DNA from 3 places in the Vibrio kanaloae genome. Region 3 is predicted to be linked to each of the others. Evidence: predicted binding sites of a transcription regulator. Region 3 holds the regulator's gene; each other region holds the start of a gene.
The links. Region 3 encodes PurR, which represses purine synthesis genes. Its sites were predicted from a motif close to TNANGNAAACGTTTNCNTNA; they were not measured.
Positions count from the first base shown of each region.

Region 1: a site for PurR is predicted at 1,468-1,487, ahead of OCV24_RS09980 (NupC/NupG family nucleoside CNT transporter). Genes of this name have one in related genera too.
Region 2: a site for PurR is predicted at 2,215-2,234, ahead of OCV24_RS19490 (formate--tetrahydrofolate ligase). Genes of this name have one in related genera too.

Region 1 is NZ_AP025497.1:2,210,674-2,214,932, reverse strand. It holds gene OCV24_RS09990 (lytic murein transglycosylase) at 1-254, shown strand, start outside; gene OCV24_RS09985 (LysR family transcriptional regulator) at 408-1,328, shown strand; gene OCV24_RS09980 (NupC/NupG family nucleoside CNT transporter) at 1,534-2,733, shown strand; gene folD (bifunctional methylenetetrahydrofolate dehydrogenase/methenyltetrahydrofolate cyclohydrolase FolD) at 2,848-3,705, opposite strand; tRNA gene OCV24_RS09970 (tRNA-Arg) at 3,917-3,993, shown strand; gene OCV24_RS09965 (GNAT family N-acetyltransferase) at 4,107-4,259, opposite strand, start outside.
Region 2 is NZ_AP025498.1:1,170,293-1,174,551, forward strand. It holds gene OCV24_RS19480 (CreA family protein) at 73-549, shown strand; gene OCV24_RS19485 (inosine/guanosine kinase) at 666-1,970, shown strand; gene OCV24_RS19490 (formate--tetrahydrofolate ligase) at 2,265-4,013, shown strand.
Region 3 is NZ_AP025497.1:1,998,157-2,002,415, reverse strand. It holds gene OCV24_RS09090 (putative signal transducing protein) at 4-321, opposite strand; gene OCV24_RS09085 (TVP38/TMEM64 family protein) at 333-1,013, opposite strand; gene OCV24_RS09080 (TfoX/Sxy family DNA transformation protein) at 1,146-1,736, opposite strand; cyclic di-GMP riboswitch class I at 1,864-1,949, opposite strand; gene purR (HTH-type transcriptional repressor PurR) at 2,120-3,124, opposite strand; gene torD (molecular chaperone TorD) at 3,441-4,088, opposite strand.

The DNA.
Region 1 (4,259 bases), 210 kb from region 3:
TTGATTTTCAAGGCCGAACTGAAGACAAAGCGAAGTACTTAAAAGAGTGGTCTGAACTCGGTATTAAGCGTTATGACGATCGCCCACTGCCAACGCTTGATGAAGACATTAAAGCTTGGTTGATTATGCCGGACGACGAAGCGGGCCGTTCGTACCTCATTTACAACAACTACAATGTGTTAATGAAGTGGAACCGTTCTTACTACTTTGCTTTGGCAGTAAGCCATCTAGCTGACAGAATTAAGTTTGATTAATCGACTTAATTTGGTTAATAGCCCTAGGCCGCTTTGAATAGCATTTGGCCTACCATAGGCAGAACGAACTAAAGGACTCTTCGGAGTCCTTTTTGATTTTATATTTCAGAGATTTAAGAAGGTGGCCTTGTGCTTACAGATAGAGCTGCACAAATGGTGATATTCCATGCGTTAATTAAGTATGAAGGCTTTACCAATGCTGCAAAAAGCTTGAACGTTTCCGTGTCTCACATCAGTAAGCAAGTTGCTTTGCTTGAAGACTCAATCGGCATCAAGTTGGTACAACGAACCACACGTAGCCTAACGCTAACCGAAGCGGGGGAGGTGTTCTATCAGCATTGTGAGCAACTGTTTAACACGGTAAAAGCAGCACAAATGGATATGGACAGCCAGCGTGAGGATATCTCTGGAATATTGCGCGTGGGGTTGTCGCAGTCATTTGGTACCTTGCACATCATTCCGGCGATTGATCAGCTCAGACAGCTTTATCCTCAGCTGAGAATCGAGGTGCACTTGTTCGACTACAAGGTGGACATGATTGAAGAGCGTTTGGACCTTTGGATTACCAACAATGAAGACCTACCAGAAGGTTACATTGCGCAGCGCCTAGCAGACAGTCAGTTCGTGGTGGCAGCATCGCCTGATTATCTGATTAAGGCAGGGACTCCTCATACACCTTCTGATTTGATTGACCATAACTGTCTTATCTATCGCAGCCGAGAACGAGATTACACATCGTGGACCTTTGATAACGGACAAGAGAACCTTAGCGTTAAAGTTGCTGGTGATTACTCGGTAGATTTAGCCGAGGCTGTACGAGACGCAGCGGTAGCTGGGTGGGGCGTTGCTTATCTGGCAACCTACTTAGTCAAAGAAGAGTTTCGAACCGGTAAGCTAATCCAAGTATTACCAGAATGGCGAGCGAGTCAGTTGATGCCATTTTATGCCGTGTATCCGAGCCGAAAGAATATGCCGAAGAAGCTTTCAGCTGTAATTGAGTTCATCAAAGATCATATTGGATCACCGACGTACTGGGACAAAAACCTCAAAACTTGCGTTGAACTGCATCACTAACTGTTTCCTAATTTATAAATATAATTTCCATATGGAAAAAGTATGCTTTTTAGTCAATGCTAATTATTAAAATTCAATGACTTAATTCTATTCATAGTTAAATGGTGATTACCCCAACATCACGTTAACAACCTCAGCTTGCCGCAAACGATTTCCTCTATAGAATGCGTCGCCTTTCCTACCTACAACTTTTAGGTTGACGCACATGGCTTCCCTACTTGGAATTATCACTATTTTAGTTGCCGCTTGGTTACTATCTACGGACAGAAAAAATATTCCACTAAGAACAGTCTCTTTGGCTTTCTTATTACAAATCTCATTCGCGCTATTGGTTCTGTATGTACCAATGGGTAAAGAAGCGTTGAATGCAGCCACGGGTGCGGTATCTAGCTTGATCAACTACGGTCAAGAGGGGATTAATTTCCTATTTGGTGGCCTAACAAATAACGGATTTGTTTTCGCGATTAATGTTCTAGGTATCATTATCTTTTTCTCTGCACTGATCTCTGGTTTGTACCACATTGGTTTTATGCCAAAGGTGATCAACCTTATTGGTGGTGCGCTGCAGAAGTTCCTGGGTACAGGCCGTGCGGAGTCACTGTCTGCAACGGCGAACATCTTTGTTGGCATGATTGAAGCGCCATTGGTGGTTAAGCCTTACTTGAAGCACATGACTGATTCGCAGCTGTTTGCCGTGATGGTATGTGGTTTGGCCTCTGTTGCTGGTGGCACGCTAGTGGGTTATGCATCGCTTGGTGTCGACCTTAACTACTTGATCGCTGCGGCATTCATGTCGGCGCCTGCTGGCCTGTTAATGGCTAAAATCTTAGTACCGGGTAGTCCAGATGACGCTCAAGAAAATATTGAATCTGATGTGGAAATTCCACGAGCAACAAACGTTGTTGAGGCAATGGCTGATGGGGCTATGTCTGGACTTCGTATTGCCGTTGCTGTGGGTGCAACACTTCTTGCATTTATCAGTGTGATTGCAATGCTGAATGGCTTACTAGGTATCGTTGGCGGTTGGTTTGGCGTAAACCTAAGCTTCGAACTTATCCTAGGTTATGTGTTCGCCCCCGTTGCATGGCTGATCGGTGTACCGTGGTCTGAGGCTGTTGTTGCAGGTTCATTGATCGGTAACAAGATTGTCGTGAACGAGTTCGTGGCTTTCATCCAACTAATGGACGCTAAAGAGGCACTGAGTGAGCACTCGCAAGCGATCGTAACTTTCGCTCTATGTGGCTTTGCTAACATCTCTACCATGGCGATTCTGATCGGTGGTTTGGGCAGCTTAGTTCCAGAGCGTCGCTCTTTTATCTCACAATATGGCTTCAAAGCAATTTGTGCAGGTGTGTTTGCTAACTTAATGAGTGCCGCTATTGCTGGTGTGGTACTTTCGCTTTAACAGCGGCACCTTAAGTTACTTATACTTCTCGTTTTGTAATGGGGAATCATCAAAAAAGCCGCAACGTGATGAACGTTGCGGCTTTCTAATTCTGTTTATACCGTCATTCGCAGATTACTTCGAGTGAAACTGCTCACACGCGATCATTGTGTTCTCGATTAGGCTCGCAACCGTCATTGGGCCTACCCCCCCCGGTACTGGGGTGATGAAGCTTGCGCTCTCTTTAGCTACATCGTATTCAACGTCACCCACTAGCTTGCCAGATTCTAAACGGTTGATACCAACATCGACCACAACAGCCCCTTTCTTAATCCAAGCACCAGGAATGAAGTTTGGCTTACCAACGGCCACTACGACAACGTCTGCTTGACGTACGTGACCTTCAAGGTCTTTGGTGAAACGATGACAAGTCGTCGTCGTACAACCTGCTAGAAGCAGTTCTAGCGTCATTGGACGGCCTACAATGTTTGATGCACCTACAACAACCGCGTGCTTACCACGTAAATCGATGTTGTAGCGGTCAAGTAGCGTAATGACACCTTTTGGTGTACAAGAGCGAAGCTTAGGCATACGCTGAGCCAAACGACCTACATTGTATGGGTGGAAGCCATCCACGTCTTTCTCTGGTGTGATACGCTCAAGAATGTGAGTACTATCAATGCCAGCAGGTAGAGGCAGTTGAACCAGAATGCCATCGATTTCAGGGTCTTGGTTCAGTTGGTCTACTAATGTTAACAGTTCATCCTCTGTTGCTGTGGCTGGCAAATCGTAAGATTTAGATACGAAGCCAACTTCTTCACATGCTTTACGCTTACTTCCTACGTAAACCTGAGAAGCAGGGTCTTCACCCACTAAAACAACCGCTAGTCCCGGAGCGCGTAATCCAGCTTCCGTTCGAGCTTTTACACGTGCAGCAACTTCAGAGCGAACCGTTTGAGAAATTAGCTTTCCATCAATATTTTGAGCAGTCATGAATTTCCTTAGTATTGATATTCAAGATAGTGGCTGATGTTTTTGGCGCATTATTCCAGAAAATCTTTTTGATTACCATTAGGCAAACGATTGCTTTGGTCTAATTTCCAACACTTATATGTTTGTTGCCCTTTTTTTACCCACTTAGATCAGAATGTTACATAAAGCCGTTGCTTTACTGATTCGAATTCGTATAATTCGTTCCTGTAGCGCGCCCTTAGCTCAGCTGGATAGAGCACGTCCCTTCTAAGGATGTGGTCGAAGGTTCGAATCCTTCAGGGCGTGCCATTATTTAAAGAAACCCGATAGCTCTCCGAGTTGTCGGGTTTTTTGCATTTCAGAACGACTTAATATTTCAATACCGTGTTGTGTCTTTAGATGCCTTTGTATTTCAGCTTTTGCTAAACGGCAACGAGCTGTGGGGTATATCTAAGGCCTAGCATACTGCATCCATCTTCCAAGTAACGATCGGTCACTACGTCGAAACCGAACTTACCATAATAGTCTTTAAGGTGAGCTTGTGCCGAAATAAAAATTGAGCAATCAGGGTAAAT
Region 2 (4,259 bases), on a different replicon from region 3:
AGCTCTACACTAATATGCGAACTTTCAATAATCTTCATACTAAACAGAACTATACAAACCAAAGGACTTCTTATGAAAAAAGCCTTAATAGCAGTAGGTATCCTCTTTATGTTAGCCGGCTGTTCAGACAACGAGGTTGGTGACGTCTCTTTGGGCTTCTTCACTCTCAAGGACATAAAAATGTCATCTTTGGATGATGATAAAATTCCAGGCGTGACGTGTCATATAGCTTCAGTTGAGGCAAATCTTAGCCTTTCGGACCCAAGTGACAGCTCTATTTCTTGTCGTCAAACCGGTGAAATCACACCAGAAATGATTGCTAAAATAGACAAGAGTAAATCTGGTGAAGTGGTCTTTAAACAATCAAAAAGCATCTTCTTTAAGACCATGAAGGTTCGTCGTATCTACGACGCGGCGAATCAATCACTGCTCTACTTGTCTTACACAACCAAAGAAACAGAAGGCAGTTTTAAACACAGCCTTTCAACTGTTCCACTATTAGGTACAAAAGCTTACGTTGAACCGTCAACGTTAATACCAACAGAATAGTGATACCGAGTCACCTGTACAATGTCTGTACAGGTGACTCTGAATGTAATAAAAATGAAAGAAACAGAAGAAAAACGTGATATCATGCGGCAAAATTTTTTCACTGTATTTTTCATATGAAGTTTCCTGGACAGCGTAAATCTAAGCACTACTTTCCAACTCACGCACGTGATCCGTTGGTCAACCAAATTCAACAAACACCTAAACTACACCGCGCAACCATTGTTGGTGTTGGCCAGACTATTGTTGATATCGAAGCCCGTGTTGACGACGCGTTCCTAGAAAAATATGAACTGAGTAAAGGCCACTCTCTTGTATTGGAAGAAAGTAAAGCCGATGCGCTGTATGAGGAGCTCGTTGAATCTGGTTTGATCACGCATCAATACCCTGGCGATACTATCGGCAATACACTGCACAACTATTCCGTTCTAGCAGACAGTAAATCAGTACTGCTTGGTGTAATGTCTAAGAAAATTGAAGTTGGCTCATTTGGTTACCGTTACCTTTGTCGTACCTCTTCACGTATGAACTTAAACCACCTACAAACTGTTGATGGTCCAATTGGTCGTTGTTACACGCTCATTACCGAAGATGGCGAGCGTACGTTTGCGATCAACGAAGGGCATATGAACCAGTTGCTTCCTGAAAGTATTCCTGAACAAATTTTCGAAAAAGCCTCTGCATTAGTTGTCTCTTCATACCTAATGCGTGGTAACCCTGACGATCCAATGCCAAAAGCCGTACAAAAAGCGATCGAATACACGAAAGCGCACAATGTGCCTGTTGTACTAACGCTTGGCACTAAATACGTGATCGAAGGCAACGCTGAATGGTGGCAAGAATACCTCAAAGAAAACGTAACGATCGTCGCGATGAATGAAGATGAAGGTGAAGCGTTAACTGGTGAGAAAGATCCGCTGCTGGCTGCCAACAAAGCACTTGAGTGGGTGGACTTAGTTCTATGTACAGCAGGTCCTATCGGCTTATACATGGCAGGCTATACAGACGAGTTAGCGAAGCGCGAAACAACGTTTCCATTACTTCCAGGAAATATTCCAGAATTCAACAAGTATGAATTCAGCCGTTCGATGCGTAAGCAAGACTGTAAACAACCAGTAAAAGTGTACTCTCACATCGGTCCTTACCTTGGTGGCCCCCTTGAGATTAAGAACACAAATGGCGCTGGTGATGGCGCGCTTTCTGCCCTGTTACACGACATGGCAGCTAATAGCTACCACCATGTTAACGTACCGAATTCAGAGAAACACGAGTACACTTGTCTTACGTACTCGTCACTGTCTCAAATTTGTAAGTACGCAAACCGTGTCAGCTACGAAGTGTTAACTCAGCACTCTCCGCGTCTTTCTCGTGCATTACCTGAGCGCGAAGATAGCTTAGAAGAAACATACTGGGATCGTTAATCTGGCCATAGCCAGTCGGCTAATTGGTTTGATGAACCAAATCCAGATCATCCATTCCTCAAAAAGAGTTGCTATAGGCAGCTCTTTTTGTATTAATCATCAATATAAACGTGATGAAATGCGACCACTTCAATATTTTGCTCGTTTAAGAATTGATCCTGCGCAATAACTCTTTAGATCTATCATCTTCCAGCACATAATTCGTGTGGTTGCCTTTACTTGGCCGATTTATACAGTAATATCGCCAGGCAACCGTTTACGTACTACCTTTCGGTTCTGATATAAGGATCAAACATGCTGCCTGATATTGATATTTGTCGCACAACTCCCCTTAAAAACATCAGTGATATTGCTGAACAAGCAGGCCTACAACATAACGAACACCAGCCATTGGGCTTATATAAGTCTAAAGTGTCTTTAACACTGTTGGAGCGTCTAGCAGATCAACCTGATGGCAAACTAGTTATCGTGACCGCTATCACTCCAACTCCTCTCGGTGAAGGCAAAACCGTTACCACAGTTGGGCTAGCGCAAGGCCTAGTTAAGATTAATCACTCAGCGATGGCTTGCATTCGTCAACCTTCAATGGGGCCGGTATTTGGCGTGAAAGGTGGCGCAGCTGGCGGTGGGTACTCTCAGGTTGCCCCTATGGAGCAGTTAAACCTTCACCTAACAGGTGACATTCACGCGGTGACTGCAGCTCATAATCTCGCCTCTGCCGCAATTGACGCACGTTTGTATCATGAACAGCGCGAAGGTTTAGAAGCATTTGAAGCACGATCTGGCTTAAAAGCGCTGGATATCGACCCAAACAGAATAGTATGGCGACGTGTACTCGACCATAATGACCGTGCACTTCGCATGATCACGGTAGGTAAAAACGAAACGGGCAAAACCATCAATGGTTACGAACGCGAAGATGGATTTGATATATCAGCCGCTTCAGAGCTGATGGCCATTCTTGCACTTGCTAATGACCTTCAAGACTTACGAAAACGTATCGGTCGTATCGTACTCGCCTATAACCATCAAGGTATGCCATTAACCGCAGATGACTTCAACGTTGCAGGGGCTATGACAGTAACAATGAAGGATTCTATTGAGCCGACACTAATGCAAACCCTTGAAGGTGTCCCTACCTTAATTCATGCGGGGCCATTTGCGAACATCGCCCATGGTAACTCTTCAATTATTGCCGACAAGATAGCCTTAAAGCTCAGTGACTTTGTTGTAACAGAAGGTGGATTTGGCTCAGACATGGGTTTTGAAAAAGCGTGCAATATAAAAGTAAAAGCCTCAAACAAGAAGCCCGATTGCGCAGTAATTGTAGCAACTTTACGTGGATTAAAAGCTAACTCCGGCTTATACGGTTTGGAGCTAGGTACAGCCCTACCAGACTCGATCTTGAATGAAAACCAAGATGCACTCATTGCAGGATTTGATAACCTTAAATGGCATATCAACAACGTCAAGCAATACCAAGTGCCTACAGTTGTTGCGATTAACCGATTCCCACAAGACTCAACTCAAGAACTAGATGCTTTGAAACAGATGATCACCGACTTCGACCCAAACGTTAGCGTTGAAGTGAGCGAAGCATTTGGTCGAGGTGGCGAAGGGGCGAATCAATTGGCTCACGCCGTAGTAAAAGCTTGCCAAAAAGAGAGTGAATTTAAGCCTTTGTATCACTCAGAACAAAGCCTAGAAGAAAAGCTAATGGCAGTCGCTGAAGTTGGCTATGGCGCGGCAAGTATCACACTATCACCACTTGCTAAGCAACAGCTCGAAGAGTTCAACAAACATGGTTATAGCGGTCTATCCGTTTGTTTGGCAAAAACCCCCTTGTCTATCTCTACTGAAACACACATAAAAGGCGCGCCAACTCAATTTGATGTGCCCATTAGAGAACTCAAACTGTGTGCAGGTGCTGGTTACGTTTACGCGTTATGCGGCAATGTAATGACAATGCCCGGCTTACCAGATAGACCTGCATTTATGTCGTTAGACATTGATGACGAAGGGAGCATCATTGGTTTAAATTAGTGATTACAGAGCCTTAGTAAATAGAATAAAAACACGAACAAAGGTCCTGCTCATGCTCCTTCGAGTATTACTGGCATCAGCAGGACTCAATTTAACGATGACTTGTTGTTACTTATATGGCTTAATTAACAGTCTCAAAGCAAAAAGTTGCACTAAAACCGCAGTAATATGCAATTATTGCTTAAAGTTCTGGGTCAAGATCACATTAAAAGCCCTATAAAATATATAGTATTGCACCGGATTCTT
Region 3 (4,259 bases):
GTATTACTCAGGTGAGGCTGCGCCACACTGCCAACAAGAACCAAATAGTGCTTCGTTGACTTCGTGACACTCACTACATCGCCACTCTTCATAGATGATCGAATCTTGCTGCTTTTGGTAATCATTTACAATAGTGCGAGCTTTGTTAGCCAGTTCTGGTTCATACAGCCAAACGTACGGGTCAGTGTCTTCTGTAAATGGGAGTTCCCCTTTTAAACCAAACAACCCCTCACCACGGACCTCACATGCAATATTCTCACTTTCTAGCAATCCACATATGATGTGGGCTTCTGTCGGATTCGATGCAACAAAGATTTTCATGACATAGAACCTTAATCAGTTATCGGTGTTGAGCGAAATTTGCCCATTAGCCATTTAGCAAAAATTGGGAACACCCCGAGTAAAGCAAATGACAACAATACTGAAGGGGAAATGATACCTGAAAGCGAGTCAATCTCCGCAAGTTGAGTACCGGCGTTCAAGAAAACCGCAGTGCCTGGTAGCATGCCTATTTGGCTTGTAATGTAGTAACGACTGACCGACATTGGCGTTAGGCCCATCAGCAAGTTGATAAGGAAAAATGGGAATACAGGAATCAGACGCAAAGAAAATAAGTAAAATGCGCCGTCTTTTTCAACCCCCTTGTTAATCGTCGCCAATTTGTCACCAAACTTGGTTTGAATCCAGTCACGTAATAGATAGCGGCTACTTAGAAAGGCAAGGGTAGCACCAATTGCACTTGCGAAAGATACCAGCAGCAAGCTATTCCAGAAACCAAATAGAGCAGCTCCGAGCAGGGTGACAACAGCGGCACCAGGAATTGAGAAAGCAGTAATCATTACATACGCAACAAAATAGATAGCGGCAGCTGCAATAAAGTTGCTGTCAATGTAGTCATTTAAGACAGCTTGTTGGGTCTTAGCATTTTCAAGCGTTAAGTACTGGCCGAAATTGATGCCTAACAAGACAATGGTTACGACCAACACAATACCCAATATCATTTTCTTACTCATTGATACTTCCTCTAAATTTTCAATGCATACCGATAGTATAGATAGACAGGCAAAGCATAGATTAACTTTCACCAGATATAAAAAAAGCCGCAGTAAATGCGGCTTAGTTATGTATATATTGCACTGACAATGTTAATTGACGCGATTGATAAGCTCTTCGCGACGCTGCTGCGGTATAACAGACCAATGTGTACCATTGATCGCACCTTCTAGCGCCCAAAGTAGTTCAATACTGACAGAAGACGCATGCGATTCTTTGATGGCGTTAAATGCGTTTACAGAGCCAGATTCATATAAACGTTCTACAGAATCGATTCCTGCCTTTTTCAACATACGCTCGGTAGCGAGTCGAAGATTAGGCAGATCTTTGAGTCGGGTCGGCTTGGCAGAAGACTGCTCAGCTTTTTCTTCTTTAGCAAAACCCAGAGACGTGGTTGCAAGCTGCAAGATTTTCTCTTGGTCTTGCCATAGGCCTTCAGGTAAAGCGAAATATTTAGTAACAACAGGGAAACCACGTTTTTTGTAGACGTACGGTTGAAACCCTTGTTGTTCGAATTGCTTTGTTGTGCATTTGTCTGCTCGTATGTGCAGTTGGTCATTAACAACCAGAGCAAACATTGTGTCATCAGCAAAAAGACCGAATCCACCAAACATTGAGCGTGATTTTATTTTTCCTAGGGACTCAAATAACTTCATTGAGTCCTTTAGTATCGGTTTATCCATGTTATTTATCTCGGTGTATTTGAAGTACGCCACCAAATAAGCAGGTCCGAGAGATTAGCAAAATGTTGCAATTAAATTGTCAATAAGCCGTAAATTACTAAATGATTAGTAGTTACTGCATTTTGCCATCGGTAACCCCGCTACCATACCAACGAGTGGTTTAGGCCGGAAGCTTTGCGTCTCACTCTTTCGAGTGGTTTGCCCTGTGCGTGACTGATTGAATAGAATAAAGTTTTTGTTGAATGAGGCTCACACTTGTTATTTCAAAATGTGATATTGCTTCAATTAATGATCTTTGTATTGTGCATCTAGGTTCATTTTGGGTGCTGATAAAAAAAGCGCACCTAAAGGTGCGCTTGATGAAATTAAACTCATTTTATCAATTAATTTAACGTTTTAACTGTACATCGCTCTACGATTTCAGGGTGCATTTCGAAGACACGTTTTTCATGATCTTTGTCTTTTATACGTTCTAATAGAATTTCGAAAGCATTTTTACCAACACGACGTTTCGGTTGGTGCACCGTTGTTAAAGGTGGTGAAAAGTATTCAGCTAGCTCGATGTTGTCGTAACCAATGATCGAAATATCTTCAGGAATACGAATACCTTTCTGTTGCAGGCGACTCATTAGACCTAGTGCCATCGTGTCATTAAAGCAGAATACAGCCGTCGGGCGATCTTCCATCTCAACGATTTGCTCTGCAGCAAGAACTGCCGTATCGCACTCGAAGTTGCCTTCGATGATCATGTTATTATCGGTAGAAATCTTAGCTTCGTTCAGTGCGCGCTTGTATCCGGCAATGCGTTCAACACATGCTGCTTTGTCTAAGTGGCCACTTAAACAGGCAATTTTAGAGTGACCGCGTTCAATCAGGTACTTGGTTGCTAGGTAGCCACCTTCTTCAGAGTTATCAATGATCTTATCAGCTTGAGAGCTCTCTGGGCCCCAGTCCATAATAACTTTCGGGATGTCAGCGTGACGGTCTAACATCACTCTTAGTTCTTCAGTTAGGTCTGAACACATAACTAAGATGCCATCTACACGTTTCTCTGCCAGCATTCGAATGTAGTCACGTTGCTTCTCATAGATACCACCTGTGTTACACAGGATCAAAGTGTAACCTTGACGGTAGCAGTAGCTTTCAACACCATCGATAACTTCAGAGAAGAATAGGTTGGTTGATTGAGTAACAAGCATGCCGATAGTGCGTGTTGTATTGCACTTCAAGCTACGAGCTACAGCACTTGGCGCATAGTTCAGTTCGTCTACAGCTTTGTTTACTTTTTCTTGAGTCGCTTCTGCAACAAAACGTGTTTTATTGATTACGTGAGAAACGGTTGTTGTCGATACGCCGGCTAAGCGAGCGACATCTTTTATCGTGGCCATGGTTTTATCCTATTAGAAGCTACTTTCCCAAAGTACGGAATAAAGTAGCCGTTAAGCTACCTAACTAAGAGCTATAATTTGTAGGGCTCTTTGGGTACTAACGTGCTAAAAAACAAAAAACCGCTATTGAGCGGCTTGTCTTAACACCGAAATGCTCTGAACTTAAATAAGCATAGCATTTCGTGAATGTTTCATATTTTATCGTTTGCGGTCACAATTTTAGACTGACTAGAAGTTACTCGCAATAAAATTCACCCTGAAATCCGGGTGAATTGTCACATTCTATTGAATTTATTTACCTAGTCATGCAATAAGCTTAGTCACCAGCTAGATATTGAGCGTCTAAATTACAGAAGGCGAGTAACAGAGATGAGACTGAAGCGTAGAAACCGAATTCGTCAACGTCATGACATTTCACGTTGAACTTGGGTACCCAAGTAAGGAGTTGTTGTTCGATAAACTGTTGTTGAACGGAAAATGATTTTTCTAGCTTTTCTTCAAGCTCAGTTTCGTTAGAGCGAATGATCAAGTTACCAAGGAAATCGAGTTCGATAGCAATGTGGTCTGCTGGCTCTTTTAGATCTTGGTTCACCACTAAGTTGTGCTTAGCCATGATCTCTTCCATATCTTTTGCTGGCTTATCATTCAAAAGGCCAGTTTCGCCGATATACATAGAAGCGTATGGAAGGGCGCCATGTTTATCTGTTTTTAAGAAAAGGTCACAAAAGTCTGCAGACAGTTCTAGCTGAGCATCTTCACGTGTTTGTAGGCGGTTCAGCGCGTCCACTAACTTATCAATCGCTGGCTTTAGTGTTTCATTTTCGCCTAAACCAGTTAGGAAAGAACGAATGTCAACAGAGTGGTAGTGATCGAGTTCTTCTTGAGTGAGTTCTTTAGCGAATAAGCTTGATAACCACCAGTAGATTTCTGCTCTTTGTTCGTTGAACGCTTTTGTATCTTTCATTGGATTGATCCTAATATCGTCTTTCGTATACCCGGGGTACTCAGTCTAACTAACCGTGATATTTGCTAAGCGCAAAGCTACTCGTTAGTGGTAATGCCCATATTGAATTGTTATGGACGATAAATAGCAAGGTTTAAGATTGTCTTGTATCAAGAAAAATCCATGTTTCTG